Regions from separate parts of the Streptomyces sp. NPDC027185 genome, predicted to be linked through region 3. Evidence: predicted binding sites of a transcription regulator. Region 3 holds the regulator's gene; each other region holds the start of a gene.
What was found. The regulator HrcA, encoded in region 3, represses chaperone genes, less so after heat shock. The targets are predictions, from matches to a motif close to TTNGCACTCNGNNNNNCNGAGTGCNAA.
Positions count from the first base shown of each region.

Region 1 (9,255 bases), on a different contig from region 3:
TCCAGGGCCTTCATCTGCTGGCTGACGGCCGGCTGGGTGCAGCCCAGCTCACGGGCGGCGGCGGAGAACGAACCGGTACGGGCGACCTCCCGCAGCACGCGGAGATGGCGAGCCTCGATCATGGAGCCAGTATAAGTCACGCTTGGAGGTAAGAGGAAAATAAGAGATGCGCCTTTGAAGGCGTGCGCCGCGCCCGTTCCCGCCCTCCGCTCCCGTTCCGGCCCGGGAAATGCCGTACGAGGGCTTTGGGCGGAAGGGTCCGGGGCGAGGGTGACAGGCATTCGTACGGGTGGCCGGACGGGTGCGTTCATGTCATCCGGGGCGGATAGCGTGCCCGCATGACGACTGCATTGATCACGGGAGCGACCTCGGGCATCGGGGCGGCGTTCGCCCGGCGCCTCGCGCACGACGGCCACAACCTCGTCCTGGTGGCACGCGACGAGAAGCGGCTGCACCGGCAGGCGACCGAACTGCACGACCTGCACGGAATCGAGGCGAGCGTACTGAGCGCCGATCTGGCCACGGAGGACGGCATCGCCGCGGTCGAGGAGCGGCTCGGCGACCGGACGCACCCCGTGGACCTGTTGATCAACAACGCGGGCTTCGGCAACAAGGGCGAGTACCTGGACGTCCCGATGGCCGATGAGCTGGCGATGCTCAAGGTGCACTGCGAGGCGGTGCTGCGGCTGACCACGACGGCGGTGCGCGGGATGCGGGAGCGGCGGCGCGGCGGGGTCGTCAACGTCGCCTCCGTCGCGGCGTTCGTGCCGAGCGGCACCTACGGGGCGAGCAAGGCGTGGGTGGTGCAGTTCACGCAGGGCGCGGCGCGGGACCTGGCGGGCACCGGGGTGCGGCTGATGGCGCTGTGCCCCGGCTTCGTCCGGACGGAGTTCCACCAGCGGGCCGAACTGCGCACCGACAACATCCCCGGCTGGATGTGGCTGGACGCGGACAAGCTGGTCGACGCCGCGATGCAGGACCTGGCCCGCGGCCGCGCTCTCTCCATCCCCGACCCCCGCTACAAGGCCCTGATGGGCGCCGTGAAGCTGACCCCGCGCAGCGTCCTGAGCGGCCTGACCTCGCGTACGGGCCGGAAGTTCGGGCCGAAGTAGCGGACACGGCGGGCCGGGACCGGGGTACGCCGCGACGGCTCGCGCTCCGGCCGGGCCGGCGGGTGCGGGGGCGTGCGTGCCGCTCCGGCCCGGCGGGCGCGGCCGCCACCGGATCAGCGGGCCCCGCGCACCGCGGTTCCGCGCGTCGCCGTTACGCCTCGATGTCGTATTCCAGGACGTACGCGGACGAGTCCAGGATCATCTCGTTGACCTCGACGGGACGGCCGCCGTCCGTGAAGGCGGTGCGGACGATGACGATCACGGGCGTCCCGGCGCCGAGGCTCAGCCGGTCCGCCTCGTCCCGGGACGGCATCCGGCTGCGGATCTCCTCCCGGAAGCGCACCGGTTCACAGCCCAGTTCGGCCAGGCGGGCGTAGACGCCGCCGGGCCCGGTGTCCTCCTGGACGATCGCCGAACCGGCCACCGGAGCGGCGGGCAGATAGCTGGTGGCCAGCAGTACCGGTTTGCCGTCGAGGACGAACCGGCGGCGGCGCACGCACACCGCCTCGTGCGACTCGATCCCGAGCACGTCCGTGACGGCGGCGGGCGCCGGTTCCTCGCCGACGACGAGCTGATCGACGACCAGCTCCCGCCCTTCGGCGTCGGCCGACCAGATGGAGCGCCCTTCACCCCACTGCTCCCGCGCGAGCCGCTGGACGCCGCGGCGGCGTAGGGGGCGGAAGCGGGGTGTCTCGGCGCCGCGCTGCCCCTCCGGCCGGCGGCCGTCACCGTTGACGGTCATACGCGCTCCTCGCTGATCGCTGGGGAATGGGTCCCGACAGTACGACGACGGCCCCCGTTTCCGGGGACCGCCCGTCTGCTTGGGTGACTGCGCAACGCCCGTCAGATAACCGGGAACTCCCCACCCCTGACGGCGGAAACGAACGACGACCAACCGCCGACCGGGAAGACCAACGCGGGCCCCTGCGGAGCCTTGGAGTCTCGGACGGCGATGGCCGCGTACACGGTGCCGGTCAGGTCAGCGGTCTCCACACACTGTGATTCGCCGCCTGCGCTGTAGGAGGACTTCTTCCAGACGGCTCCTTCGAGCGCTAGGGCCATGAGGGCGCGTCCGTTCTTCGTGGTCACTTGTGCAGTCCTTCCAGATATTCGTTGAGGAGATCCCGTGACTTGTCGACGGAGAGCGCGATGGAAGCTATGGCGTTGAACTCCGTACTCAGCAGGTCGACTTGCTTCGCATCATCCGTGTGACTACCGCCCAAAGTGCTGTCGATGCTGGCCACCGTTGCCCACGGGTGTCGGTACGAGAGGATGGCCATGCCGCTGGCCCCATACGTCGGGTGCGCGGTGAGCGGGATGAGCTGAAGCTCGACGTTCGACATCTCCGAGGCATCGAGGAGCTTGCGAATCTGGTCCCGCATGACCGCAGGCCCTGACTCGAACTGAGCGTGCAGCGCTGACTCGGGAACAAGCGCGTGGAGCTTGGTTGCACTACTGAGGACGGCCTGTCGTGCCATCCGGATCGAAACCAGCGTCTCAGCGTGCGCCGCGGACTCCGTGGTAGGGGCCCGCGTGATCATCTCCCGAACGTATCCGGGCGACTGAAGCGGACCGGGCACGACCACCGGATGCTGGATGCGGATCGTCTGCGCTTCGGCTTCCAGCTCGATGAAGTCGAGGTAGTTCTGACCGATGCGGTCGGCGTAGGCCGCCCACCAGCCTCCGCCGATCGGCTCCTCAGCCGCCTTAGCGACTTCCTCCACACCAGCCGGGTCACCGACGCCCAACTTGGCGCACAGGCTCCGCACTTCATCACCCGAGATCCGGTACGTGCCGCGCTCGATGCGACTGAGGCGGGTGGTGTCCCAACCCATGAGCTTGGCCGCATCGCCGGACTTCATGGAGCCACGCCAGCGACGCAACTGACCGCCAACTCTGCGCCGTTTGATAGTCGGTGTCGCTCGCTTCTGCGCCATGGTCGCAGTTTGGCACGTCGTTGACCACGCTGGCGACTGAGACAGATGTTCCACCCTTTTGGCAATGCGTGCGCCACTGTTGCATTCAGACCGCCAAAAGGAGCACAGCGGGTGCGGGCCGGAAAGCAGCCAGTGACCATGGCGCCTCCCCCCTCGCTGGCTGGCGCCGTAAAGCTTCCAGAGAACGGCGACGCCTCCGAGCACTGCGAAACAGAACTCGCCGCATGAGAAGACCCCCGCGACGCTGCTGAGCGGCGACCGTCCGGGGGCGTGGCCCTCAACCCCATGGAGGTTGACGACAGTGCTGCACCTTATCCGAACGATCTTCGAAACCTTGACGGCCCGACTACTGCCCGCCCAGGGCTGCCACCGGGCCGCAGACCCGTGTCCCGTGAGGCACCAGGTTGAGGCTCCGCCCGCACATCCTGCGCTCGTACCCTCCCCCGCACCGCGCTGCGAGGACGTCCCCCTGGTACGCCCCTACGTCCTCACTCCCTCGGAGCGGCGGCAGGAACACCGCGTACAGCGGACACGGCGGCGCCAGCTGTGGTCGACGGCGCACGGTGCCGTCGGAGCGAACCTGCTCCGCGGAGGGGCGGTGACCGCCCGATGAACTCCATGGACCACGCCCGGCTGCTGCCGTGGACCAGTCCCGACGGAAAGCCGTCCTACCTCATCGGCGGCACGGGGACCGGGTACGTCTCGCGGCTCGCCGACCGGATGGAGGCGGAGCAGATGGAGGCGGCGGCGGCGCTCATCGAGGAGGCCCGCCGCACGCTCGGCTCCTGTGCGTGGACGCCCGGCGAAATCCACCTGTTGGCCTACGACTTGAGCGATGCGCTGACCAAGGTGCACCGGGTGTCGGAGAGCCGGGGTGGCCGCTTGCGGCAGATGGCGGACGACCTCGACGCGGAGGACGGCGGCGGGGGCGGCGCTTCAGCTGCCTGACGCGGGACCCGATCCCGTACCCGCTCGGCGCCTCCGGACACACCGCGAGGCCCGGCCCCCCATCGGGGACCGGGCCTCGCGTCGCGCTACCGGCGCGGCCTGTTGAGGGCCGGGTCAGTGGGCGTGGCCGTGGCCGTGGCCGGCCTCGGCGGGCTCCTCCTCGGCGGGCTTCTCGACGACCAGGGTCTCGGTCGTCAGGAGCAGCGAGGCGATGGAGGCGGCGTTCTCCAGGGCGGAGCGGGTGACCTTGACCGGGTCGATGACGCCGGCCTTGACCAGGTCGCCGTACTCGCCGGTGGCGGCGTTGAAGCCCTGGCCCTTGTCCTGCTCGGCGACCTTCGAGGTGATGACGTAGCCCTCAAGGCCGGCGTTCTCGGCGATCCAGCGCAGCGGCTCGACGGCGGCGCGGCGGACGACGGCGACACCGGTGGCCTCGTCGCCCTCCTTGCCCAGGCCGCCCTCCAGCACCTTGGCGGCGTGGACGAGCGCGGAGCCACCACCGGAGACGATGCCCTCCTCGACCGCGGCGCGGGTCGCGGAGATGGCGTCCTCCAGGCGGTGCTTCTTCTCCTTCAGCTCGACCTCGGTGGCCGCACCCACGCGGATGACGCAGACGCCGCCGGCGAGCTTGGCGAGGCGCTCCTGGAGCTTCTCGCGGTCCCAGTCCGAGTCGGTGGTCTCGATCTCGGCCTTGATCTGGTTGACGCGGCCGAGGACGTCCTCGGAGTTGCCGCCACCGTCGACGATGGTGGTGTCGTCCTTGGTGACGGTCACGCGGCGGGCGGTGCCCAGCACGTCCAGACCGGCCTGGTCGAGCTTGAGGCCGACCTCCTCGGCGATGACGGTGGCACCGGTGAGGGTGGCCATGTCGCCGAGCATCGCCTTGCGGCGGTCGCCGAAGCCGGGCGCCTTGACGGCGACGGCGTTGAAGGTGCCACGGATCTTGTTGACGACCAGGGTCGACAGGGCCTCGCCCTCGACGTCCTCGGCGATGATCAGCAGCGGCTTGGAGCCACCCGCCTGGATGACCTTCTCCAGCAGCGGCAGCAGGTCCTGGATCGAGGAGATCTTGCCCTGGTGGATGAGGATGTACGGGTCCTCCAGGACCGCTTCCATCCGCTCCTGGTCGGTGACCATGTAGGGCGAGAGGTAGCCCTTGTCGAAGGCCATGCCCTCGGTGAAGTCCAGCTCCAGACCGAAGGTGTTGGACTCCTCGACGGTGATGACACCGTCCTTGCCGACCTTGTCCATCGCCTCGGCGATCAGCTCGCCGACCTGCTTGTCCTGGGCGGACAGGGCCGCGACGGCGGCGATGTCGGTCTTGTCCTCGATGGGACGCGCGGTCGCGAGCAGGTCGTCGGAGACGGCCTTGACGGCGGCGTCGATGCCCTTCTTCAGGGCGGCGGGGGAGGCGCCGGCGGCGACGTTGCGCAGACCCTCACGGACCAGCGCCTGGGCCAGCACGGTGGCGGTGGTGGTGCCGTCACCCGCGATGTCGTTGGTCTTGGTCGCCACCTCCTTGACGAGCTGGGCGCCGAGGTTCTCGTAGGGGTCGTCGACCTCGACCTCACGCGCGATGGTGACGCCGTCGTTGGTGATGGTCGGCGCGCCGAACTTCTTGTCGATGACGACGTTGCGGCCCTTGGGGCCGATCGTCACCTTCACCGTGTCGGCAAGCTTGTTGACGCCGCGCTCCAGGGCGCGACGGGCGTCCTCGTCGAACTTCAGGATCTTCGCCATGAGTTACGTGTCCTTAACGTCGTGCTCTCAACGAACTGCGCCCCTGCCCCGGTGCTTGGACGCGGGAACCAGGGGCGCAGATCACAGCAGGATGCTGGGTGACTTACTTCTCGACGATCGCGAGAACGTCGCGAGCCGAGAGGACGAGGTACTCCTCGCCGTTGTACTTCACCTCGGTGCCGCCGTACTTGCTGTAGAGCACGACGTCGCCGACGGAAACGTCGAGCGGAAGACGGTTGCCCTCCTCGAAGCGACCCGGACCGACGGCCAGGACGACGCCCTCCTGGGGCTTCTCCTTGGCAGTGTCCGGGATGACCAGGCCAGAGGCCGTGGTCTGCTCGGCGTCGAGCGGCTGGACCACGATGCGGTCCTCAAGCGGCTTGATGGCAACCTTGGTGCTGGCGGTCGTCACGATCCGACCTCCCCCTTCGGAGATCTCACGGGGTTAACTGTCTGAGGTGGCGAGCAGATGGATCCGTCGTCGCGGGTGCCGGACCAGCCCATCGCCGTGCTTAGCACTCCCCTTCGGAGAGTGCCAACGCCGACACTATGACGCGGTTAGCACTCGGTCAAGTGGAGTGCCAGTCGTGCCGGAAACGGGTCGGCGCGGCGGACGGCGGGCCCCGGGCCCGGTCCCGGTGCGCCATACCCCGCGCCGCTCCGGCCGGATACCGTGCCGAACCGGACACATCAGGGGCGGCCGCCGCAACCTGGCACCACGGGCTCCGGTCTTCCCTCAGGGTTGCCGAGCAGGCCACAGGGGCGGGCGGCTTCCCGGACGACGGAGGAAACAGGTGCGAGGAGCGAGGAGTGCGGCGCGCGCCGCCCGGGAGGAGAGCGACGTCGAGCGCACGATGACGTTCGCCGCGCTCGCCCAGGCGCCCGACCGGCGCCGGACCGAGGCCTGGATGCTCGCCTTCGCCGTCGCCATCACCGTCGGCGGTTACGTCTACACCGGCCTGTCGATGGAGGGTCGGCTGCCCGGCGGACTGCCGTGGTTCGCCGGCGCGATGGTGCTGATCGCGTTCGTCCCGCATCTCGTCGTCCGCCGCGTCGCCGAGCGCGCCGACCCGCTGATCCTGCCGCTGGCCACCCTGCTCACCGGCATCGGCCTCGTCCTGCTGAACCGGCTGGACATCACCTACGAACGGCTGCCGCGCCTGCAGACCGCGCAGGCGGCCGACGGGCAGCTGCTGTGGACGGGGCTCGGCGCGGCGGTCTGCGTGGCGATCCTGCTCCTGCTGCGCGACCACCGGGTGCTCCAGCGGTACGTGTACGTGACGATGGCGGTCGGGCTGGTGCTGCTGATGGCGCCGGCGTTCTTCGGCGCGGACCAGTTCGGCGCCAAGCGGTGGATCCTGATCGGGCCGCTGTCGTTGCAGCCCGGCGAGTTCGTGAAGCTGATGATCGTGGTGTTCTTCGCCGGATACCTCACCGTCAACCGCAACGCGCTGGCGCTGGCCGGGCGGCGGGTGATGGGGGTGCAGCTGCCGCCCGGCCGGCAGCTCGGGCCGATCTTCACGATCTGGGTGATCAGCCTGCTGGTGCTGGTCTTCGAACGCGATCTGGGGACGTCGCTGATCTTCTTCGGCGTCTTCGTGATCATGCTGTACATGGCGACCGAGCGGACCGGCTGGGTGGTCTGCGGTCTGCTGATGGCGGCGGTCGGCGCGGCGGTGGTCGGGTCGGCGGAGCCGCACGTCAAGGGCCGGGTGATGGCCTGGCTGCACCCGATGGACATCTTCCTGCCGCCGGAGAAGCGGCCACCGGGGCTGATCTCCGCGCAGTCGGCGGAGTCGCTGTTCAGCTTCGGCAGCGGCGGCGTGGGCGGCGCCGGGCTGGGTCAGGGCCACCCCGAGCTGGTCGGGTTCGCGGGCAACAGCGACTTCATCCTCACCACCGTCGGCGAGGAGCTGGGCATGGCCGGGGTGATGGCGGTCCTGCTGCTCTACACCCTGCTCGCGCAGCGCGGGTTCCGGGTCGGGGTGAGCGCCCGCGACCCGTTCGGCAAGCTGCTCGCCGTGGGGCTGTCGGGCGCGCTGATACTCCAGGTCTTCGTGGTCGCCGGGGGCGTGACGGGGCTGATCCCGCTGACCGGCAAGGCGCTGCCGTTCCTCGCCAAGGGCGGATCGTCGCTGGTCGCGAACTGGATGATGGTCGCCGTCCTGCTCCGGATCAGCGACGCGGCACAGCGGCGCCGGGAGCCGGTGGGCGCCTTCGCCCGGCGCACCCGGCGGCGCGCGGCCCGGCGCGGCGGCGTACCCGCCCCGCGCGCGGGCGCGCCGGGACGCTGACGGGCGCGCCCCGGCCGCCGGGGCGCTGACGACCGGGGCGGTGCGCCGCGCCGTGGCCGCCCGTACGGTACGGACCCGGTGACCGCCTCGTACGCGGTGGTCGGGAGCGGCGCGCGCCGGGCGCCGTCCGTACGGGGCCGGCTCAGACGTAGTCCTCCAGGCGGGCGAGGGCGAAGCCCTGTTCGGTGGCGGTGCGCAGGACGTTGCGGAGCAGGTCGGGCATGGTGGCCTGCCAGTCGTCGCGGCCCCGGAAGTGGCTCAGGATGATGTCGCCGGGGTGGAGCTTGCCGTCGCCGCGGCTGTAGTCGATGCGGTCGGGGAAGAACTCCTCGGCCCACAGCGGGACCACGCTGATCCCGCACGAGGCGGCGACCTCCAGGGTTTCGCGGGTGTAGTCGCCGTAGGGCGGGCGGAAGAGCCGCGGGGTGCGGCCCATCTCGCGGGTGAGGTTCTCCTGCTGGCCGCAGATCTCCTTGCGCTGCTCCTCGACGCCGAGACCGGGCAGGTAGGGGTGGTGCAGCGTGTGGTTGTGCACGCCGTTGCCCTGCTGCTGGACGGTGCGGAAGAAGCCGTAGCCCTTGCCGTCCTTGGCGAGGTAGTCGCTGAGGAACGCGCTGTAGGGGATGTGGAGCTCCTTCGTCATCCGGAGGAACTCGGGGTCCTTGTCGTAGCCGTCGTCCAGGGTCAGGAAGACGATCTTCCGGTCGGTCGGGACGCGGGAGAGGGCGACCGGGAGCTTCGGGTCGTCACCACGGGAGAAGACCGGCTCGGTGGTGACGTGCGGTTTGGCGGCGGGTGGCTCGGGGGGCTCCAGCGGCGCCTCGTCCAGGCCCCAGCGGGCGGCCACGGCGTCGCGGCGGGCCTGGGCCCGTTCGATCAGCTTGGCCTGGGTGAGCAGGGCGCGGGCGGCGGGGGCCACGGCGGGGCGGCCGTGGGCGGGGACGTTGTCCTGGGAGGAGGGCGTCGCGGCGGCGGAGCAGCCGACGGCGAGCAGGCCAAGGGCGCCGAACGCGGCCAGGGAACGGGTGCGGTGCGCCACCGGGCGGGGCGCCGGCCGGACCGGCCCGGGACACCCGGATCGCGAGAAAAGTCTGATTAGCTGCATAACGCCGGATCGTGGCAGCGCCCTCCGCCGCGCCGCCGCCCGCCACGCGGCAGAGTCAGGCGACCGGCCCACGCCCCCCGGCGCGCCGTCCGCCCGACGGCCCCACCCGCCGTACGCCG
Region 1 is NZ_JBVHRF010000006.1:344,164-353,418, forward strand. It holds gene ACZ4M8_RS21465 (LysR family transcriptional regulator) at 1-122, opposite strand, end outside; gene ACZ4M8_RS21470 (SDR family NAD(P)-dependent oxidoreductase) at 339-1,112, shown strand; gene ACZ4M8_RS21475 (GntR family transcriptional regulator) at 1,264-1,854, opposite strand; gene ACZ4M8_RS21480 (DUF397 domain-containing protein) at 1,956-2,201, opposite strand; gene ACZ4M8_RS21485 (helix-turn-helix domain-containing protein) at 2,198-3,049, opposite strand; gene ACZ4M8_RS21490 (hypothetical protein) at 3,659-3,997, shown strand; gene groL (chaperonin GroEL) at 4,112-5,737, opposite strand; gene groES (co-chaperone GroES) at 5,841-6,149, opposite strand; gene ACZ4M8_RS21505 (FtsW/RodA/SpoVE family cell cycle protein) at 6,592-8,031, shown strand; gene ACZ4M8_RS21510 (polysaccharide deacetylase family protein) at 8,174-9,070, opposite strand.
Region 1: the regulator HrcA is predicted to act here: its motif matches at 6,296-6,322, upstream of groES (co-chaperone GroES).

Region 2 (9,255 bases), on a different contig from region 3:
ACATCGCGGTGGTCGTGCGCGCGATCGACGCGGCGGGAGAGACCGGGGCGGAGCAGACCGGGGCGGAAAGGGCCGAGGCGGAAGGGAACGGGGCGGCGGGCGCCACCGCCGGACCCGCCGAAGGCCCGGCCGACTCCGCCCCCGTGGCCCCCGGCGACGCGCCCGCCCCCGGCCCGGCCGCCGCCACCCGCGCACCCGCCCCCGGCATCGTCCTCGTGGGCCACGGCTACGGCCTGCACCCCGCCCTCGGCGCCGCGGACCGGCGGCCGGACCGCGTGACGCGGCTCATCGCCCTGGACACCGCCCCGCCCCGGAACGGCCAACCGGCCTGGGCCACCGTGCCCGACCAGCGCATACGGGAAGAACTCGCGGGCCACGCGGGAGCGGACCCGGCGGGCGGCGGGGGCGGGGCCCGGCCGGACACCGCGGGCGGCGGGGGCGGGGCCCGGCCGGACACCGCGGACACCGCGGGCGGCGCACCCGTCGGCGCGCTCCCCGCGCCCGGCTCCCCCGCCGCCTGGCACCGCTGGGGCAGCACCGCGAGCCTCCCGGCAGCGGCCCTGGAACGCCTCACCCGGGACGCCGCCCCGCAGCCCCTCGGCACCCTCCTCCAGCCGCTGCGGCTGACCGGCGCCGCCGCCGGCATCCCCACGACCGGCATCCTCTGCACCGCCAACGGCGCGAGCATCGACCTGGTCCAGATCCAGGTCGACCTCGGCGAACCGGCGCTCCAGCCGCTCACCGCACCCGGTGTGCGCTTCCTCGAACTGCCCACCGGACACTGGCCGATGCTCTCCGACCCCGACGCTCTCGCCGACGTCCTGCTGCGCGCGGCTGCGGGCGAGGGCCGCCGCCTCACCCCGGCGGGCAGCCAACCGCCGCCGCACCTGCGGCCGTTCGTCATCGACGTACCAAAGGTGCCGCGCGAGCGGAACGAGACCGTCGATCTGCACCTCCCCGGGGGCGACGGCCCCCACCCGGCGGTGCTCCTCGTCCACGGCGGCCCGGTCCCGAAGAGCGCCCGGCCCACACCGCGCGACTGGCCGGCGCTCACCGGGTACGCCCGCCTCATCGCGGCCCACGGCGCGATCGGCGCGGTCCTCGACCACCGGCTGCACGACCTCGACGGCTACCCGGACGCCGCCGAGGACATCGCGGCGGCGGTGGCGCGGCTGCGCGCCGACCCGCGGGTGGACGGCGACCGGATCGCGCTCTGGTTCTTCTCCGGCGGCGGACTGCTGGCCGCCGACTGGCTCAGCGCCCCGCCGCCGTGGCTGCGCTGCCTCGCCGCGAACTACCCGATCCTCGCCCCGCTGCCCAACTGGGGCCTGGACGGTGACCGCTTCCGGCCGGTGAGGGCGGTCCGTGGCGCGGGCGACCTGCCGCTCGTCGTGGTCCGGGCCGGCCGCGAACTCCCCGAACTCGCCGCGACCGTGGAAGAGTTCCTGACCGCCGCCGCCGGACACGGCACCACCGTCGACGTGATCGATGTCCCCAAAGGCCACCACGGCTTCGAGACCGCCGACAACCACGCCGACGCCGACCGCGACGCACTCCGCACGGCCGTCCGCACAGCGGTCCGGACCGTCGTGGACCACCTGACGCGCCCGTAGGGAACACACCCGCAAGGAAGGAATCCGCAGGGAAGGAATCCGCAGGGAACGGGCCCGGAAACGCCGCCGGGGCGGCACTTCCTCCGGAAGAATCCGAAGGAGGTGCCGCCCCGGCGAACCGTGGGACGGAGATCCGTCCGTCCCGCCGCGTACGGCGGGACGGGGTGGGATCAGAAGTCCATGTCACCGCCGGGCATGCCGCCCGGAGCGCCCGCCGCGGCGGCCTTCTCCGGCTTGTCGGCGATGACGGCCTCGGTGGTGAGGAACAGCGCGGCGATGGAGGCGGCGTTCTGCAGCGCGGAACGGGTCACCTTCGCCGGGTCGATGATGCCCTCGGCGATCATGTCGACGTACTCGCCGGTGGCGGCGTTCAGACCGTGGCCGACGGCCAGGTTGCGCACCTTCTCCACGACAACGCCGCCCTCAAGGCCGCCGTTGACGGAGATCTGCTTCAGCGGGGCCTCCAGGGCCAGCTTCACAGCGGCGGCACCGGTGGCCTCGTCGCCCTCCAGCTCCAGCTTCTCGAAGACGCTGGAAGCCTGCAGCAGGGCGACGCCACCGCCGGCGACGATGCCCTCCTCGACGGCCGCCTTCGCGTTGCGCACGGCGTCCTCGATGCGGTGCTTGCGCTCCTTCAGCTCGACCTCGGTCGCGGCACCGGCCTTGATGACGGCGACGCCACCGGCGAGCTTCGCCAGGCGCTCCTGGAGCTTCTCGCGGTCGTAGTCCGAGTCGCTGTTCTCGATCTCGGCACGGATCTGGTTGACGCGGCCCTGAACCTGCTCGCTGTCGCCGGCACCGTCGACGATGGTGGTCTCGTCCTTGGTGATGACGACCTTGCGGGCGCGGCCCAGCAGGTCGAGACCGGCGTTCTCCAGCTTGAGGCCGACCTCCTCGGAGATGACGGTGCCACCGGTGAGGATGGCGATGTCGCCGAGCATGGCCTTGCGGCGGTCACCGAAGCCCGGAGCCTTGACGGCGACGGACTTGAAGGTGCCACGGATCTTGTTGACGACCAGGGTCGACAGGGCCTCGCCCTCGACGTCCTCGGCGATGATCAGCAGCGGCTTGCCGGACTGCATGACCTTCTCCAGGAGCGGCAGCAGGTCCTTCACGTTGCCGATCTTGGAGTTGACGATCAGGATGTACGGGTCGTCGAGCGACGCCTCCATACGCTCCATGTCGGTGGCGAAGTACGCCGAGATGTAGCCCTTGTCGAAGCGCATACCCTCGGTGAGCTCCAGCTCCAGACCGAAGGTCTGGGACTCCTCGACGGTGATGACGCCTTCCTTGCCGACCTTGTCCATGGCCTCGGCGATCAGCTCGCCGATCTGGGTGTCAGCGGCGGAGATGGAGGCGGTGGAAGCGATCTGCTCCTTGGTCTCCACATCCTTGGCCTGCTCCAGCAGGGCGGCGGAGACGGCCTCGACGGCGGTCTCGATGCCCCGCTTGAGGGCCATCGGGTTGGCACCGGCGGCGACGTTGCGCAGACCCTCACGGACCAGCGCCTGGGCCAGGACGGTCGCGGTCGTCGTGCCGTCACCGGCGACGTCGTCCGTCTTCTTCGCGACCTCCTTGACCAGCTCGGCGCCGATCTTCTCGTACGGGTCCTCCAGCTCGATCTCCTTGGCGATGGACACACCATCGTTGGTGATCGTGGGGGCGCCCCACTTCTTCTCAAGGACGACGTTGCGACCCTTGGGGCCGAGGGTCACCTTGACGGCGTCGGCGAGCTGGTTCATACCGCGCTCAAGGCCGCGCCGCGCCTCCTCGTCGAACGCGATGATCTTGGCCATGTGAAGTGGTCCTCCCAGGACGAAGGGGGCACCTCCCGCGCCTTCGGGGCGTGGAGGCTCTTTCCTCCGGACCGCGCTGGCGCCCGCGACGGACGGCCCACCGAGGGAGCGGTTCCTTCCCGCCCCGCCTGCGGACCTCACCGACGGTCCAAAACTGTCACTCTCACTCGGAGAGTGCTAACGCAATGATTAGCACTCGACCCCATCGAGTGCAAGCGCCCCTCCGCAAGGAGGGCACGTTGAGGGGCGGCGGCCGGGCGACGGGCGGGCGCAAGGCGCCCTTCGAAGAAGGGCACGTTGAGGGGCGGTGGCCGGGCGACGGGCGGGCGCAAGCGCCCTCCGCAAGAAGGGCACGTAGAGACCCCTCCGCCGCCCCGCCCCCCCCCGCGCAGCAGGAGACCCGCACCCCAACCGGGGTGCGGGTCTCCTCGATGCTGCTCGATGCTGCAGTCGGTCGGCGCTCAGCCGGCCGCCACCCGGACCATGTCCGCCTGCGGCCCCTTCTGGCCCTGCGAGATCTCGAACTCGACTCGCTGACCCTCCTCAAGGGTGCGGTAGCCGTCCATCTGGATCGCGCTGTAGTGGACGAAAACATCCGCACCACCGTCGACCGCGATGAAGCCGTACCCCTTCTCCGCGTTGAACCACTTGACGGTGCCCTGAGCCATGCCTAACTCCCCTATTACTGGCCCTTGCGCAGGACCGCACTCCGCGGACCCGGGTCAGACCTCACCCCGCGAATGGCCCGTGGGGTGTGCGCCGGAACGCGTCGACCGCCGCCGAATGTATCCGCACCGACGCCCAGCGCAACAGGTCAATCGGACGAGAATTCTGACGGCGCGAGAAGTGGCGATATGCCCAGAACTGGCAATATTCCCGGGCAACTCGGGCCGGACAAAAGGCACTTGAGACGCAAACACCGCACACACTTTGCACACAACTCATCGCGATCCCGGGGCACTGAGAAGGCCGCCGCACCGTGCTCGACGAGCAGAAGAAGGGGATCCGCGAAATGGTATCGCGTTTTGCAGGACTGTTTCACAACGCGGAATCGCTCCGTCCGGATATCCGAACGGAGCGATTATCGGCCAGTAAGAGAAAGGAATGGCGAAAACCATTCGCCACCAGGGTGGCGGCTCCCCGCCCCCGGCCCGGCGTCAGCAGCCGCCGGCCACCGCCGGGATGATCGAGATGCCCGCGCCGTCCGGCGTCGGGGTCTCCAGGCCCTGCTCGAAGCGGACGTCGTCGTCGTTGACGTAGACGTTCACGAAGCGCCGCAGCTTGCCCGCGTCGTCCAGCACCCGGGCGGCGATGCCCTGGTGGTTCTTCTCCAGATCGGTGATGACCTCGGACAGCGTCGCGCCCTCGGCGGTGACCTCGGAGGCGCCGCCGGTGTACGTGCGGAGGATGGTGGGGATGCGGACCTTGACGCTCATGGGTTCTGCCTTCCAACGACTGCGGATACGTCTGCGAGGCCGCCCGCCGCGCCCGGACGGGGCGGGCGGCGGACGGACCGGATCGGCCGGCTACCGGCCGGGGCGACCGGGAGTCAGCCGGCCAGACCGGCCGAGCGGAACGCGTCCAGGCTCGGGCGGATGGTGGCCGTGGGGCCGGTGGTCGGGGCGACGGCGTCAAGCGTCTTGAGGCCGTCGCCGGTGTTGAGGATGACGGTGGTCAGGGACGGGTCGAGCAGGCCCGCTTCGAGGAGCTTGCGGGTCACGCCGACGGTCACCCCGCCCGCGGTCTCCGCGAAGATCCCCTCCGTCCGCGCCAGCAGCTTGATCGCGTCCACGACCTGCTCGTCGTCGACATCCTCCACCGCGCCGCCCGTCCGGCGTGCGATGTCGAGGACGTACGGCCCGTCGGCCGGGTTGCCGATCGCCAGGGACTTGGCGATGGTGTCGGGCTTCTGCGGGCGGACCACGTCGTGGCCCGCCTTGAACGCCGTCGACACCGGGGAGCAGCCCTCCGCCTGGGCACCGTAGATCTTGTAGGGCTTGTCCTCGACGAGGCCGAGGGCGATCAGCTCCTTCAGCCCCTTGTCGATCTTGGTGAGCTGGGAGCCGGAGGCCACCGGGATGACGATCTGGTCCGGCAGCTTCCAGCCGAGCTGCTCGCAGATCTCGTACGCCAGCGTCTTGGAGCCCTCGCCGTAGTAGGGGCGGAGGTTGACGTTGACGAAGCCCCAGCCCTCGCCGAGCGGGTCGCCGATCAGCTCGGAGCAGAAGCGGTTCACATCGTCGTAGTTGCCCTCGATGCCGACGAGGTCGCCACCGTAGACCGCGGCCATGACGACCTTTCCGGCCTCCAGGTCGTGCGGGATGAAGACGCAGGAGCGGAAGCCGGCGCGGCGGGCGGCGGCGCCGACGGCACCGGCGAGGTTGCCCGTCGAGGAGCAGGAGAGGGTGGTGAAGCCGAAGGCGCGGGCCGCCTCGACGGCGATGGCGACGACCCGGTCCTTGAAGGAGTGCGTCGGGTTGCCGGAGTCGTCCTTGACGTAGAGGCCGCCGGTGACGCCCAGCTCACGGGCGAGGTTGTCGGCCTTGACCAGCTTGGTGAAGCCGGGGTTGAGGCTGGGCTTCTCGGCCACGTCCGCGGGGACGGGCAGCAGCGGTGCGTACCGCCAGATGTTGTTCGGACCGGCCTCGATCTGCTTCTTCAGCGCTTCCGGGTCACCGCTCGGCAGCTCGTACGCCACTTCCAGCGGACCGAAACAGGTCGCACAGGCGAAGATCGGGCCGAGCGGGAAACGCTCACCGCATTCGCGACAGGAGAGAGCGACGGCGGGACCGAGAGTGACGGCGGAGGCGTTTTCGGTAACTTCGACAGTTTGCGCAGCCATGGAGGCGAGGCCCTTTCTCCTCATCTTCCTCGCGACGCATCTCGCCGCGAGACGGATTTGGCACCTTCCCTAGCCGGGAGCCTCGCGCCGCGTGATGCGGTCGAGACCGGCTGGAGGGTTGCCGGGGCTTCAACGGGCCGTATCCCTCTGCCCCTCTGGATGAGCGGTATGGCGCTGGGAAATCCCAGGCGTTTGTGGTGCGGTGACCCCGGCATGCGGCGGTCATCCGCGTTGTTCAAGACTGTAACCGACGGCACTGACACGAGAGCCAGCCGTCCGAACCGCGAGATGGATCACATGCGCCGCCGAGACGGCGCGCACCGAGGAGTCTGAAGACGTGCTGGAAGAGGTGGAGCGCTGGCTGGGGCGCCGCTCCTGGTCCGCTGCCGACCGGCCGCTGCCGCAGCTGCTGGAGGCCAAACGGCTCAGCGGCCGCACGGTCAGCGTCGTACTGCCCGCACTCGACGAGGAGGCGACGGTCGGCACGATCGTCGCGGCCATCCGCGCCGCCCTGATGACCGAGGAGGTACCGCTCATCGACGAGCTGGTGGTCCTCGACTCCGGGTCCACCGACCGGACCGCCGAGGTGGCGGCCGCTGCCGGGGCGCGGGTGGTGGCGCGGGACGATGTACTGCCGCGGCTGCCGGCGGTGCCCGGCAAGGGTGAGGTGCTGTGGCGGTCGCTGCTCGTCACCCGCGGTGACATCGTCTGCTTCGTCGACGCCGACCTGCGGGAGTTCTCCCCGGCGTTCGTCTCCGGGATCGTCGGACCGCTGCTGACCGACCCGGACGTGCAGTTCGTCAAGGCGATGTACGACCGGCCGCTGGAGACCGGCGGCGCGCCCGGCGGCGGCCCCGGGCAGGGCGGCCGGGTCACCGAACTGGTCGCCCGCCCGTTGCTCAATCTCCACTGGCCGCAGCTGGCCGGTTTCGTACAGCCGCTGGGCGGTGAGTACGCGGCGCGGCGGTCGCTGCTGGAGCGGCTGCCGTTCCCCGTCGGGTACGGCGTCGAGCTGGGGCTGCTGGTCGACGCGTTGCACACGGTCGGTCTGGACGCGCTGGCCCAGGTGGACGTCGGGGTGCGCAAACACCGCCACCAGGACGGTCAGGCGCTGGGCCGGATGGCCGCGGCGATCTACCGCACCGCTCAACTCCGGCTCGCCCGGGGCCACTTGGTGCGACCCAAGCTGACGCAGTTCGTGCGCGGCGAGAACGGATTCGTCCCCCGGACGAGCGATGTCGACACGGAGGAGCGGCCCCCGATGGCCGAGGTCCCGGAGTACGCGGCGAGCCGGGCGGCCTGAGAGAAGCCGGGGCGGGCTCGCCCGGCGGGGCGACGGCCCGTCCGGGGCGTCCCTCCCTTGGCCTCATTCGTACGTGTGCGCCGTTCCGGTGCGGGCTAGGGTCGCGGCATGGCCTCCGAACACAGCGGTACCGCCTCTGCCCGGACGCCCGCCGCGGTGCGCGGCGCCGGGGTGCTCGTCGCGTCCAACCGCGGCCCGGTCTCGTACACCCTCGGCGCGGACGGTGCGCTGAGTGCGCGGCGGGGCGGCGGCGGGCTGGTCTCCGGGCTGTCGGCGATCGGGCCGGAGGCGGACGCGGTGTGGGTGTGCGCGGCGCTCGGCGACGGTGACCGGGAGGCCGTACGGCGGGTGGACGGTGAGCTTCCGGTGGCCGACACCGGCGGGCAGCGCGTACGGATGCTGGACATCCCGGCGGAGGTGCACACCGCCGCCTACAACGGCATCGCCAATTCGGTGCTCTGGTTCGTCCACCACATGCTCTACCAGACGCCGCTGGAGCCGTCGTTCGACTCGGGTTTCCGGGCGGAATGGGCGGCGTACGAGGCGTACAACGCGGCGTTCGCCGAGGCGCTGGACCGGGCGGCGGCGCCGGGCGCCGCGGTGCTGATCCAGGACTACCACCTGGCGCTGGCCCCGGGGATGCTGCGCGAGCGCCGCCCCGACCTGCGGATCGGGCACTTCTCGCACACCCCGTGGGCGCCGCCGGAGTACTTCGCGCTGCTGCCCGACGACATCCGGGAGCGGCTGATGTGGGGCATGCTCGGCGCCGACCGCGCGGGTTTTCTGACCCGGCGGTGGGCGGCGGCGTTCGTGGCGTGCTGCACGGACACCCTTCGGGCGCGGTGCGCCGTCCACCATTCGGACGGCGAGGCGCCGCACATCGTCACCGCGCTCCCGGGGCGCGAGCCGCACACCACCCGTATCGGGGTGCACGGGCTGGGCGCCGACGCGGAGTTCCTTCGGGAGCGGGCGCACCGTCCGGACGTCGAGGAGCGGCTGACGGCGCTGCACGCGCAGATCGGCGGCGGGGACGGTCCAAAGCGGCGCCGCACGATCGTCCGGGTCGACCGCACCGAACTGTCGAAGAACATCGTCCGCGGGCTGCACGCCTACCGCCGGCTGCTGACGGACCGCCCCGAGTGGCGCGAGCGCGTCGTCCATCTCGCGTTCGCCTACCCCTCGCGCCAGGATCTGGCCGTCTACCGGGACTACACCGCCGAGGTGGAGCGCGTCGCCGGGGAGATCAACTCCGCGTACGGCACGCCCAGTTGGCAGCCGGTGGTGCTGCACGTCGAGGACGATTTCGCGCGGTCGCTGGCCGCGTACCGCCTCGCCGACGTGGCGCTGGTCAACCCCATCCGGGACGGCATGAACCTCGTCGCCAAGGAGGTGCCGGTGGTCTCCGACGCCGGGTGCGCGCTGGTCCTCTCCCGGGAGGCGGGCGCCCACGAGGAGCTGGGCGAGGACGCGCTGAGCGTCAATCCGTACGACATCAACGCGACGGCGGACGCGCTGCACGAGGCGCTGTCGATGCCCGGGGAGGAGCGCGCGGCCCGCTCCGCCCGGTTGGCGGCGGCGGCGACGGCGCTGCCGCCGGACCGGTGGTTCATGGAGCAGTTGACGGCGTTGCGGGGGTAGGACGGGCGGGCCGGTCAGGGGCTGCGTGGCGCGGCGCCCGGGGAAGGCCACCGGGGCGGCGCG
Region 2 is NZ_JBVHRF010000002.1:1,067,658-1,076,912, forward strand. It holds gene ACZ4M8_RS09815 (dienelactone hydrolase family protein) at 1-1,613, shown strand, start outside; gene groL (chaperonin GroEL) at 1,784-3,409, opposite strand; gene ACZ4M8_RS09825 (cold-shock protein) at 3,871-4,077, opposite strand; gene ACZ4M8_RS09830 (MoaD/ThiS family protein) at 4,567-4,845, opposite strand; gene thrC (threonine synthase) at 4,959-6,251, opposite strand; SAM riboswitch class I at 6,269-6,417, opposite strand; gene ACZ4M8_RS09840 (glucosyl-3-phosphoglycerate synthase) at 6,589-7,554, shown strand; gene ACZ4M8_RS09845 (alpha,alpha-trehalose-phosphate synthase (UDP-forming)) at 7,663-9,192, shown strand.
Region 2: the regulator HrcA is predicted to act here: its motif matches at 3,599-3,625, upstream of groL (chaperonin GroEL).

Region 3 (9,255 bases):
GGGCGTTGGCGTAGTGCACCTTCGGGATCACCAGGACGTGGGTCGGCGCCTGAGGGTTGATGTCGCGGAAGGCGAGGGTGGTCTCGCTCTCGCGGACGACGGTCGCCGGCACCTCCCCCGCCACGATCTTGCAGAACAGGCAGTCGGCCTGCGGTTCTCCCGCCACCGGTGGGCTCCTCCCGGGTCATCGGCCGCCGCACCCGCCGGAGCGGGAGAGCCGCGCGATGGCCGCCCTCGTCACGTCCCGGCACACCCGGCGGACCCCGTACGCACCCTGCGTACGCCCTCGGATGCTACCGGCCCGGCCCGCCGTACGGCCGGTCGGGCCGACCACGCCGGAGCGCGGGTCCGGGGACCGCCGGGGCGGACCGCCCGGCACCTAAGCTGACCGCGCACACCCGCCATTCCCCCACAAACCGGGAGTTGACGCACCATGGCAACCACGCGCACCGCCACCACCCACTGGGAGGGCAACCTCCTCCAGGGCAAGGGCGCCGTCACCCTGAACTCCTCCGGCGCCGGGACCTTCCCCGTCAGCTGGCCGGCCCGCGTCGAGCAGCCCAACGGCGTCACCAGCCCCGAGGAACTGATCGGCGCCGCGCACTCCGCCTGCTACTCCATGGCCCTGACGCACGGCCTCGCCGAGCAGGGCCACACCGCCGAGATCATCGACACCCAGGCCGACGTCACCCTCCAGGTGGGCGTGGGCATCACCGCCATCGCCCTGACCGTCAGGGCCCGCGTCCCGGGCCTGTCGGAGGGCGACTTCCAGGCGGCGGCGCAGAACGCCAAGGCCAACTGCCCGGTCAGCCAGGCGCTCAAGGGCGTCGGGAACATCACCCTCGACGCCGAACTCGTCGGCTGACGGCAGCCCGGCCGGTACGGGCGCCGGCCGCCCGGCGCCCGTACCGAGGGGCGGGCGGGCCGGATACGGGGCGGATGACCGGCGCCACGCACCGGGCCCGGCAACCGGCGGACCGAGCGGACAAGCCGGGTGGCGGGCCGGACACGCGACGCACGGCCGGTGCGGTGCGGCCTGGTGGGCGGGCAGGCGGCCGGTGCGGGCGGGCGGTGGCACACCCGGCCCCGGCCCGCCCGCCCTCAGCTCCAGCGCCCGGTCCGCCCCAGCAGCAGCGCCGTCGCGGCCGTACCCGCCGTGGAGGTGCGCAGCACCGTCGGTCCCAGCCGGTACGGGGCGGCGCCCGCCGCGGCGAAGGCGGCCAGCTCGTCCGGGGCGACGCCGCCCTCGGGGCCGACGACCAGCACCACCGAACCGGCCGCGGGCAACTCCGCGGTGGCCAGCGGGGTGGCGCCCTCCTCGTGCAGCACGGCCGCGAAATCGGCCGCCGCCAGCAACTCGGCCACCTGCTTGGTGGAGTGCGCCGCGGCCACCTCGGGGAAGGTCAGCCGCCGCGACTGCTTGCCCGCCTCCCGGGCCGTCGCCCGCCACTTCGCCAGCGACTTCGCGGCCCGCTCACCCCGCCACTGCGTCACACACCGCGACGCCGCCCAGGGCACGACGGCGTCCACCCCGGTCTCCGTCATCGTCTCCACGGCCAGCTCCCCGCGGTCCCCCTTGGGCAGCGCCTGGACGACGGTGATCCGCACCGGCGGCGCGGGCTCCGTACGGACCTCCGCCACCGCGACCGTCAGCCGGTCCTTGCCCTCGGCCGCCGCGACCGTGCCGTACGCGCCGGTCCCGGCGCCGTCCGTCAGCACCACGTCCTCACCGGCCCGCAGCCGCCGCACCGACACCGCGTGCCGACCCTCGGGGCCGTCCAGCACCAGCGTGCCGCCGGGCCGCGCGCCCGCCAGCGAATCCACCACGAAAACCGGTGCCGTCATCCCTCGTCCCTCACCTTACGACCGTTCAACTCCCCGAGCGCCGCGTCCAGTTCGGACGCCAGCAACGCCACCAGCGCACCGGCGGGCAGCTCCCGCGCCAGCCGGTGCCCCTGCCCGGCCCACAGCGCCATCCCCTGCGCGTCCCCCGCCTGCGCGGCAGCCTTCCGCAGCCCGGCGGTCAGCTGATGCACCGCCGGATAGGCGGCCGGGGCGTACGGTCCGTGCTCCCGCAGGAAGCGGTTGACCAGGCCCCGCGCCAAACGCCCCGTGAACGCGCGGGTCAGCTCGGTACGGGTGAACAGCGGGTCGGTCAGCGCGCTCTTGTGCAGCGGGTGCGCACCGGACTCGGGGGTGGCGAGGAAAGCGGTGCCCAACTGCGCCGCGGTGGCCCCGGCGGCGAGCACCGCGGCGATCTGCGCACCGCGCATCAGCCCTCCGGCGGCGATCACCGGCAGCCGCACCGCCGCCCTGACCTGCGCGATCAGCGAGAGCAGCCCGAACGGCGCGCCGGTGCCGTCGGCATGCGGATCATCCCGGTGGGTGCCCTGATGACCACCCGCCTCGACGCCCTGCGCACAGACCGCGTCCGCACCCGCCGCCTCGGCCGCCCGCGCCTCGTCCGGCGTGGTGACCGTGACGACGGTGTACGTCCCGACCGCGGCGAGCGAGGCGAGCACCGCGCGGGAGGGACAGCCGAAGTGGAACGACACCACCGGCACCGGATCCTCGCGCAGCACCGCCAGCTTCGCCTCGTACCCGTCGTCCGAGCCGCCGTACGGATCGACCTCACCGAGACCCGCCCCGTACCACGCGGCCTCCGCGGCGAGCTGCTCGCGGTAGACCTCGACGGCGGCGGGGCCGGCGAGTTCGGGCTGCGGGAGGAAGAGATTGACGCCGAAGGGGCGGCCGGTCAGCCCGCGCACCCGCTTGATCTCCTGGTACATCCCGTCGGCGGTCTTGTGCCCGGCGGCGAGGAACCCGAGCCCGCCCGCCTCACCGACGGCGGCGGCCAGCTCCGGACCGGAACCGCCGCCCGCCATCGGCGCCTGCACGATCGGATGACGGCAAAGAGCGGTCAGCGCGGTGGACATGGCCACATCGTGTCATGCCCCGCGCACCGCACCGAAACGGGCAGACCCACCCGCCCCGGCCACCGCACAAGATCGGCCACCTGTCGCCGGACACACGTGAGGCCCGGGAGAACCCCGGGCCCCACCTGCACAGATCCCCAACGGCCTACCGCCCGTTGAACGCATCCTTCAACCGCGAGAACAGCCCCTGCTGACCGGGCTGACGGTGCCGCCCCGGAGGACGACCCCCGGACCCCCGGCCGGTACGCCTACCGCCCGTTGAACGCGTCCTTCAACCGCGAGAACAGCCCCTGCTGCCCCGGCTGGAACTGGCCCGTCGGGCGTTCCTCGCCGCGGAGCTTGGCCAGGCGGCGCAGCAGCTCCTCCTGCTCGGGGTCGAGCTTGGAGGGGGTCTGCACCTCGACGTGGACGATCAGATCGCCGCGGCCGTTGCCCCGCAGATGGGTCACACCGCGCTGGTGCAGCGGGATCGACTGGCCGGACTGCGTGCCGGGCCGGACATCGATCTCCTCCACCCCGTCCAGCGTCTCCAGCGGGCACTTCGTGCCCAGCGCCGCCGCCGTCATCGGGATGGTGACCGTGCAGTGCAGATCGTCGCCGCGCCGCTGGAAGACGGGGTGCGGCTGCTCGTGGATCTCGACGTAGAGGTCACCGGCGGGACCGCCACCGGGGCCGACCTCGCCCTCGCCCGCGAGCTGGATACGGGTGCCGTTGTCGACACCCGCCGGGATCTTGACGGTCAGCGTGCGGCGCGAGCGGATGCGGCCGTCACCGGCGCACTCCGGGCACGGCGTCGGCACGACCGTGCCGAAGCCCTGACACTGCGGGCACGGCCGCGACGTCATGACCTGACCGAGGAAGGACCGCGTGACCTGCGAGACCTCACCGCGACCGCGGCACATGTCACAGGTCTGCGCGGAGGTGCCGGGGGCCGCGCCCTCACCGGTGCACGTGGTGCACACGATGGCGGTGTCGACCTGGATCTCCTTGGTCGTCCCGAACGCCGCCTCGTCCAGCTCGACGTCGAGACGGATCATCGCGTCCTGGCCGCGCCGGGTCCGCGAGCGCGGTCCGCGCTGCGAGGAGGCACCGAAGAACGCGTCCATGATGTCGGAGAAGTTGCCGAAGCCGGCACCGAAGCCACCGGCTCCGCCGCCACCGCCGCCCGCCTGCGAGAGCGGGTCGCCGCCGAGGTCGTAGACCTGCTTCTTCTGCGGGTCCGACAGCACCTCGTAAGCGGCGTTGATCTCCTTGAACCGCTCCTGGGTCTTCGGATCCGGGTTCACATCCGGGTGCAGCTCGCGCGCCAGCCGCCGGAAAGCCTTCTTGATCTGGTCCTGCGAGGCGTCGCGGCCGACACCGAGGACCGTGTAATAGTCCGTGGCCACTTACGACTCCGCCAGGATCTGTCCGACGTAACGTGCCACTGCGCGTACCGCTCCCATCGTTCCGGGGTAGTCCATGCGGGTCGGTCCGACCACGCCGAGTTTGGCGACTGCCTCGTCGCCCGAACCGTAGCCGACCGCGACCACCGACGTGGACGCAAGTCCTTCATGGGCATTCTCATGCCCGATACGTACGGTCATGCCCGAGTCCTTGGCCTCCCCGAGCAGTTTGAGCAGCACCACGTGCTCCTCAAGAGCCTCCAGCACCGGCCGGATCGTCAGCGGGAAGTCGTGCCCGAAGCGGGTCAGATTGGCGGTACCGCCGATCACCAACCGCTCCTCGGTCTCCTCCACCAACGTCTCCAGCAGCACCGACAGCACCGTCGAGACCGTGCCGCGGTCCTCCTGCTCGAAGGAGTCCGGAAGATCCTGCACCAATTGCGGCACATCCGCGAACCGGCGCCCCACCACCCGGCTGTTGAGCCGGGCCCGCAGATCCGCCAACGACGCCTCGCCGAACGGCCCCTGGCAGTCGATCAACCGCTGCTCGACCCGTCCGGTGTCGGTGATCAGTACGAGCATCAGCCGCGCCGGGGCCAGCGCCAGCAGTTCGACGTGGCGGACGGTGGAGCGCGTCAGCGACGGGTACTGCACCACCGCGACCTGCCGGGTCAGCTGCGCGAGCAGCCGGACCGTACGGCCCACGACGTCGTCGAGGTCGACCGCGCCGTCCAGGAAGTTCTGGATCGCCCGGCGCTCGGGGCTGGAGAGCGGCTTGACGCCGGCGAGCTTGTCGACGAAGAGGCGGTAGCCCTTGTCGGTGGGGATCCGGCCCGCGCTGGTGTGCGGCTGGGCGATGAACCCCTCTTCCTCCAGGACCGCCATGTCGTTACGGACCGTGGCCGGGGAGACACCGAGCCGATGGCGCTCGGTCAGCGCCTTCGAACCGACGGGCTCCTCCGTGCCGACGTAGTCCTGGACGATGGCACGCAGCACCTCCAGCCTGCGTTCACTGAGCACCGCGCACACCTCCAGTCCCGCCGTCCTGCGGCTCCCTCGCCTGGCACTCCACCGGTCCGAGTGCCAGTACCGCTCCAGTGTACGGCCGGGGCGCACCGGCAGGGCAAGGGTCCCGCGTGCGACACCGGCCACGCCCCGTGATCCGCCGGGCGTCACCACCGCGCTACCGATAGCGTCTCGGCATGCGCACGACTTGGGAAGAGGCGGGGTGGGAGCGGCTCGGCGACGGCGTCGCCCGCCGCCGGATGCCGGGCTGGGACGAGACCGTGGGCGTCGTCGAGGGCAACGGCGGCGTGCTGCTCGTCGACACCGGCGCCACGCTCCGCGACGGCGTCGCCCTGCGGCTCGCCGTCCGCCGGGTGCTGGGCCGTGACGTCACCCACATCGCGCTGACCCATCCGCACTTCGACCACGTCCTGGGCACCGCCGCCTTCGCCGGGGTGCGGGTCTTCGCCGCCGCCGGAGCCGCCGCGCTGATGGCCCGCGGACAGGAGGCGCTGCGCGAGGACGCGGTGCGCCACGGCGCCGACCCGGACGCGGCCACCGAAGCCACCGACATCCTGGTGCTGCCGCACCACGGCGTACACGGCGAGCTGACCCTCGACCTCGGCGACCGGCAGGTGCTGCTCGCCGACGTCGGACCCGGCCACACCGCGCACGACCTCGCGGTGCTCGCCCCGGGGCGCGGCGCGGAGCCCGCAACCGTCTTCTGCGGCGACCTCGTCGAGGAGTCCGGCGCCCCGTCCGCCGGGCCCGACGCCCTCGGACGGCAGTGGCCCGCCGCCTTGGACCGGCTGCTGGCCCTGGGCGGCGAGGACGCGCGGTACGTCCCCGGGCACGGCGCCGTGGTGGACGCCGCGTTCGTCCGCGCCCAGCGGGACGCGCTCGCCGCCCGCTTCGGCGCCCCGCCCGTCTGAACCACCCCCGTACCCGCCCGCCCCGGCCCGACCCGTCACAGAACAGGCATCCCGACACCATGCAGAGCAAGCGGTACAGCGCCGACCTCACCCCGCCCTGGAAGAAGCAGCGGCCCGCGCCCGAGGTCGAGGCGGAGACGGATCTGGTGGTCGAGGAGGTGACCACGGGGTTCTGCGGGGCGGTGATCCGCTGCGAGAAGTCGGCGCAGGGGCCGACGGTCACCCTGGAGGACCGCTTCGGCAAGCACCGCGTCTTCCCCATGGAGCCGCGCGGCTTCCTGCTGGAGGGCGAGGTCGTCACGCTCGTACGGCCCCGGGGGCGTGCGGCGGCGAGCACTCCGGCGCGGACGGCGTCCGGCTCGCTGGCGGTGCCCGGCGCCCGCGCCCGGGTCGCCCGCGCGGGGCGGATCTACGTGGAAGGGCGGCACGACGCGGAGCTGGTCGAGCGGGTGTGGGGCGATGACCTGCGCATCGAGGGCGTCGTCGTGGAGTACCTGGAGGGCATCGACGATCTCCCGGAGATCGTCCGCGCCTTCTCCCCCGGACCCGACGCACGCCTGGGCGTCCTCGTCGACCATCTGGTACCCGGCTCGAAGGAGTCCCGGATCGCGGCGGAGGTGAGCGATCCGCACGTGTGCGTGGTGGGCCATCCGTACATCGACGTGTGGGAGGCGGTGAAGCCGTCGTCGGTGGGGATCGCCGCGTGGCCGGTGGTGCCGCGCGGCCAGGACTGGAAGACGGGCGTGTGCCGGGCGCTGGGCTGGCCGGAGAACACCGGCGCCGCCTGGCAGCGGATCCTGTCGGGCGTCCGCAGCTACAAGGACGTGGAACCGGCGCTGCTGGGCCGGGTCGAGGAACTGATCGACTTCGTCACGGTCGGCGGTGCTTCCTGAGAGGCGGGAGGGTGCGGAAATCCTTGGTGTCCAGCTCGATGCCGAGTGCTTCCAACGACACGGGAAGTCCGAATTTCGTGATCGCCTCGGCGTCGTAGTCGGCATCCGGGCCGCTGCCCGCCGGCTTGCTGAGCAGCATGCAGTGGGCCTCCATCGGGTCGATGATCAAGTAGTACGGGACCCCGCCCGCCGCGTAGAGCGCGCGCTTGTCGCCGTAGTCCCGGTCGACGCTGCTCCGGGACACGACCTCGACCAGCAGCGTCACCGCCTCCACAGGGGCCAGACGGCCGGGGCCCTCGAAGGCTCCGCGCTCCAGCACGACGAGGTCGGGCTGCGGCTCGCTGGACTCCTTGGGGATCGCGATGTCCTGAGTCTGCTTGCGATGCCACCTGGCCCGGGGAATCTGGTCCATCACCTCTTCGATGATGTCGTTGTGGACCCAGTCAGGCCCGGCCATCATCACAATGTCCCCCCACAGAAGTTCCGCCTTGAAACCCTCGGGAACCTCCAGGTTCGCGAAGATCTCGGCAACGTCGGTCACCGGTCGTTCATCCACAGCGGTCATCTCCGTGGCCCTCCACATCACGCCGCGTCTTTGCCGCAAGCGTAGGGAGAGCGGGACGGGGGCGCAGAGCGCCCGCAGCGGTTCACTCTTTCGGTAATCAGTCCACCAGATCCCGCACCACCGCGTCAGCCAGCAGGCGTCCGCGGAGTGTCAGGACGGCGCGGCCGGCCTCGTACGGGGCCGCTTCCAGGAGGCCGTCGGCGAGTGCGCGGGCGGCGGCGCGGGTGCCCGCGGGGGCGAGGAGGTCCAGGGGGCAGCCGTCGGCGAGGCGGAGTTCGAGGAGGATGCGTTCGACGCGGCGGTCCTCGTCGGCGAGGAGTTCGCGGCCGGCGCCCGGGGAGCGGCCCTCGGTCAGGGCCTGGGCGTAGGCGCCGGGGTGCTTGACGTTCCACCAGCGGACGCCGCCGACGTGGCTGTGGGCGCCGGGGCCCGCGCCCCACCAGTCGGCGCCGGTCCAGTACAGCTCGTTGTGCCGGCAGCGGGCGGCGTCGGTGGTGGCCCAGTTGGAGACCTCGTACCAGCGGAAACCGGCGGCGGCGAGGCGTTCGTCGGCGATGAGGTAGCGGTCGGCGTGCACATCGTCGTCGGTCATCGCCACCTCGCCGCGGCGGATGCGGCGGGCGAGCTGGGTGCCCTCCTCGACGATCAGGGCGTACGCGGAGACGTGGTCGGGCCCGGCGCCGAGGGCGGCGTCCAGGCTGGCGCGCCAGTCGTCGTCGCTCTCGCCCGGGGTGCCGTAGATCAGGTCGAGGTTGACGTGTGCGAACCCGGCGGCGCGGGCCTCGGCGACGCAGGCTTCGGGGCGGCCGGGGGTGTGGGTGCGGTCGAGGATCTTCAGGACGTGCGGGCGGGCGCTCTGCATGCCGAAGGAGATCCGGTTGAAGCCGCCCTCGCGCAGTCCGTCGAGATAGCGCGGGTCGACGGTCTCCGGGTTGGCCTCGGTGGTGATCTCGGCGTCCGGGGCGAGCCCGAACTCGTCGCGGATGGCGGCGAGCATCCGGCCGAGGTCGGCGGCGGGCAGCAGGGTCGGGGTGCCGCCGCCGACGAAGACCGTATCGACCTGCCGCGGGTCGTCGCCGAGCACCTTGCGGGCGAGCCGGATCTCCGAGACGAGGTGGTCGGCGTAGGTCTCCCGGGAGGCGAGGGCGCCGCCGGGGCCGCGCAGTTCGCTCGCGGTGTAGGTGTTGAAGTCGCAGTAGCCGCAGCGGGTCGCGCAGTACGGGACGTGCAGGTAGAAACCGAGCGGGCGGCCGGCGGCGCCGGTCAGCGCGGCGGCGGGCAGGGCCCCGTCCCCGGGCATCGGCTCCCCATCGGGCAGTGCGGAAGGCATGGGGACCATTGTCCGTCATCCGGGGAGGTTCCCGGGCCGGGCCGTTCCGCGGGCACCGGGCCGGGGGCGGCGGGCCGCGGGCACGTCACGGCGCGGGCGCGCGGGCGGGCCGCAGGGGGCGCTGCCGCTGGACCGCGTGTCCGGCGGCTCCCGCGCCCCGCAGCCGGTGCGCAGGGGACGCGGGCCCGTGCGGCCGAGGCCGGGCCGGG
Region 3 is NZ_JBVHRF010000001.1:770,908-780,162, forward strand. It holds gene ACZ4M8_RS03305 (histidine triad nucleotide-binding protein) at 1-166, opposite strand, end outside; gene ACZ4M8_RS03310 (OsmC family peroxiredoxin) at 434-865, shown strand; gene ACZ4M8_RS03315 (16S rRNA (uracil(1498)-N(3))-methyltransferase) at 1,102-1,845, opposite strand; gene ACZ4M8_RS03320 (nitronate monooxygenase) at 1,842-2,936, opposite strand; gene dnaJ (molecular chaperone DnaJ) at 3,185-4,324, opposite strand; gene hrcA (heat-inducible transcriptional repressor HrcA) at 4,325-5,341, opposite strand; gene ACZ4M8_RS03335 (MBL fold metallo-hydrolase) at 5,524-6,258, shown strand; gene ACZ4M8_RS03340 (DUF3097 domain-containing protein) at 6,318-7,151, shown strand; gene ACZ4M8_RS03345 (Uma2 family endonuclease) at 7,129-7,734, opposite strand; gene hemW (radical SAM family heme chaperone HemW) at 7,814-9,046, opposite strand.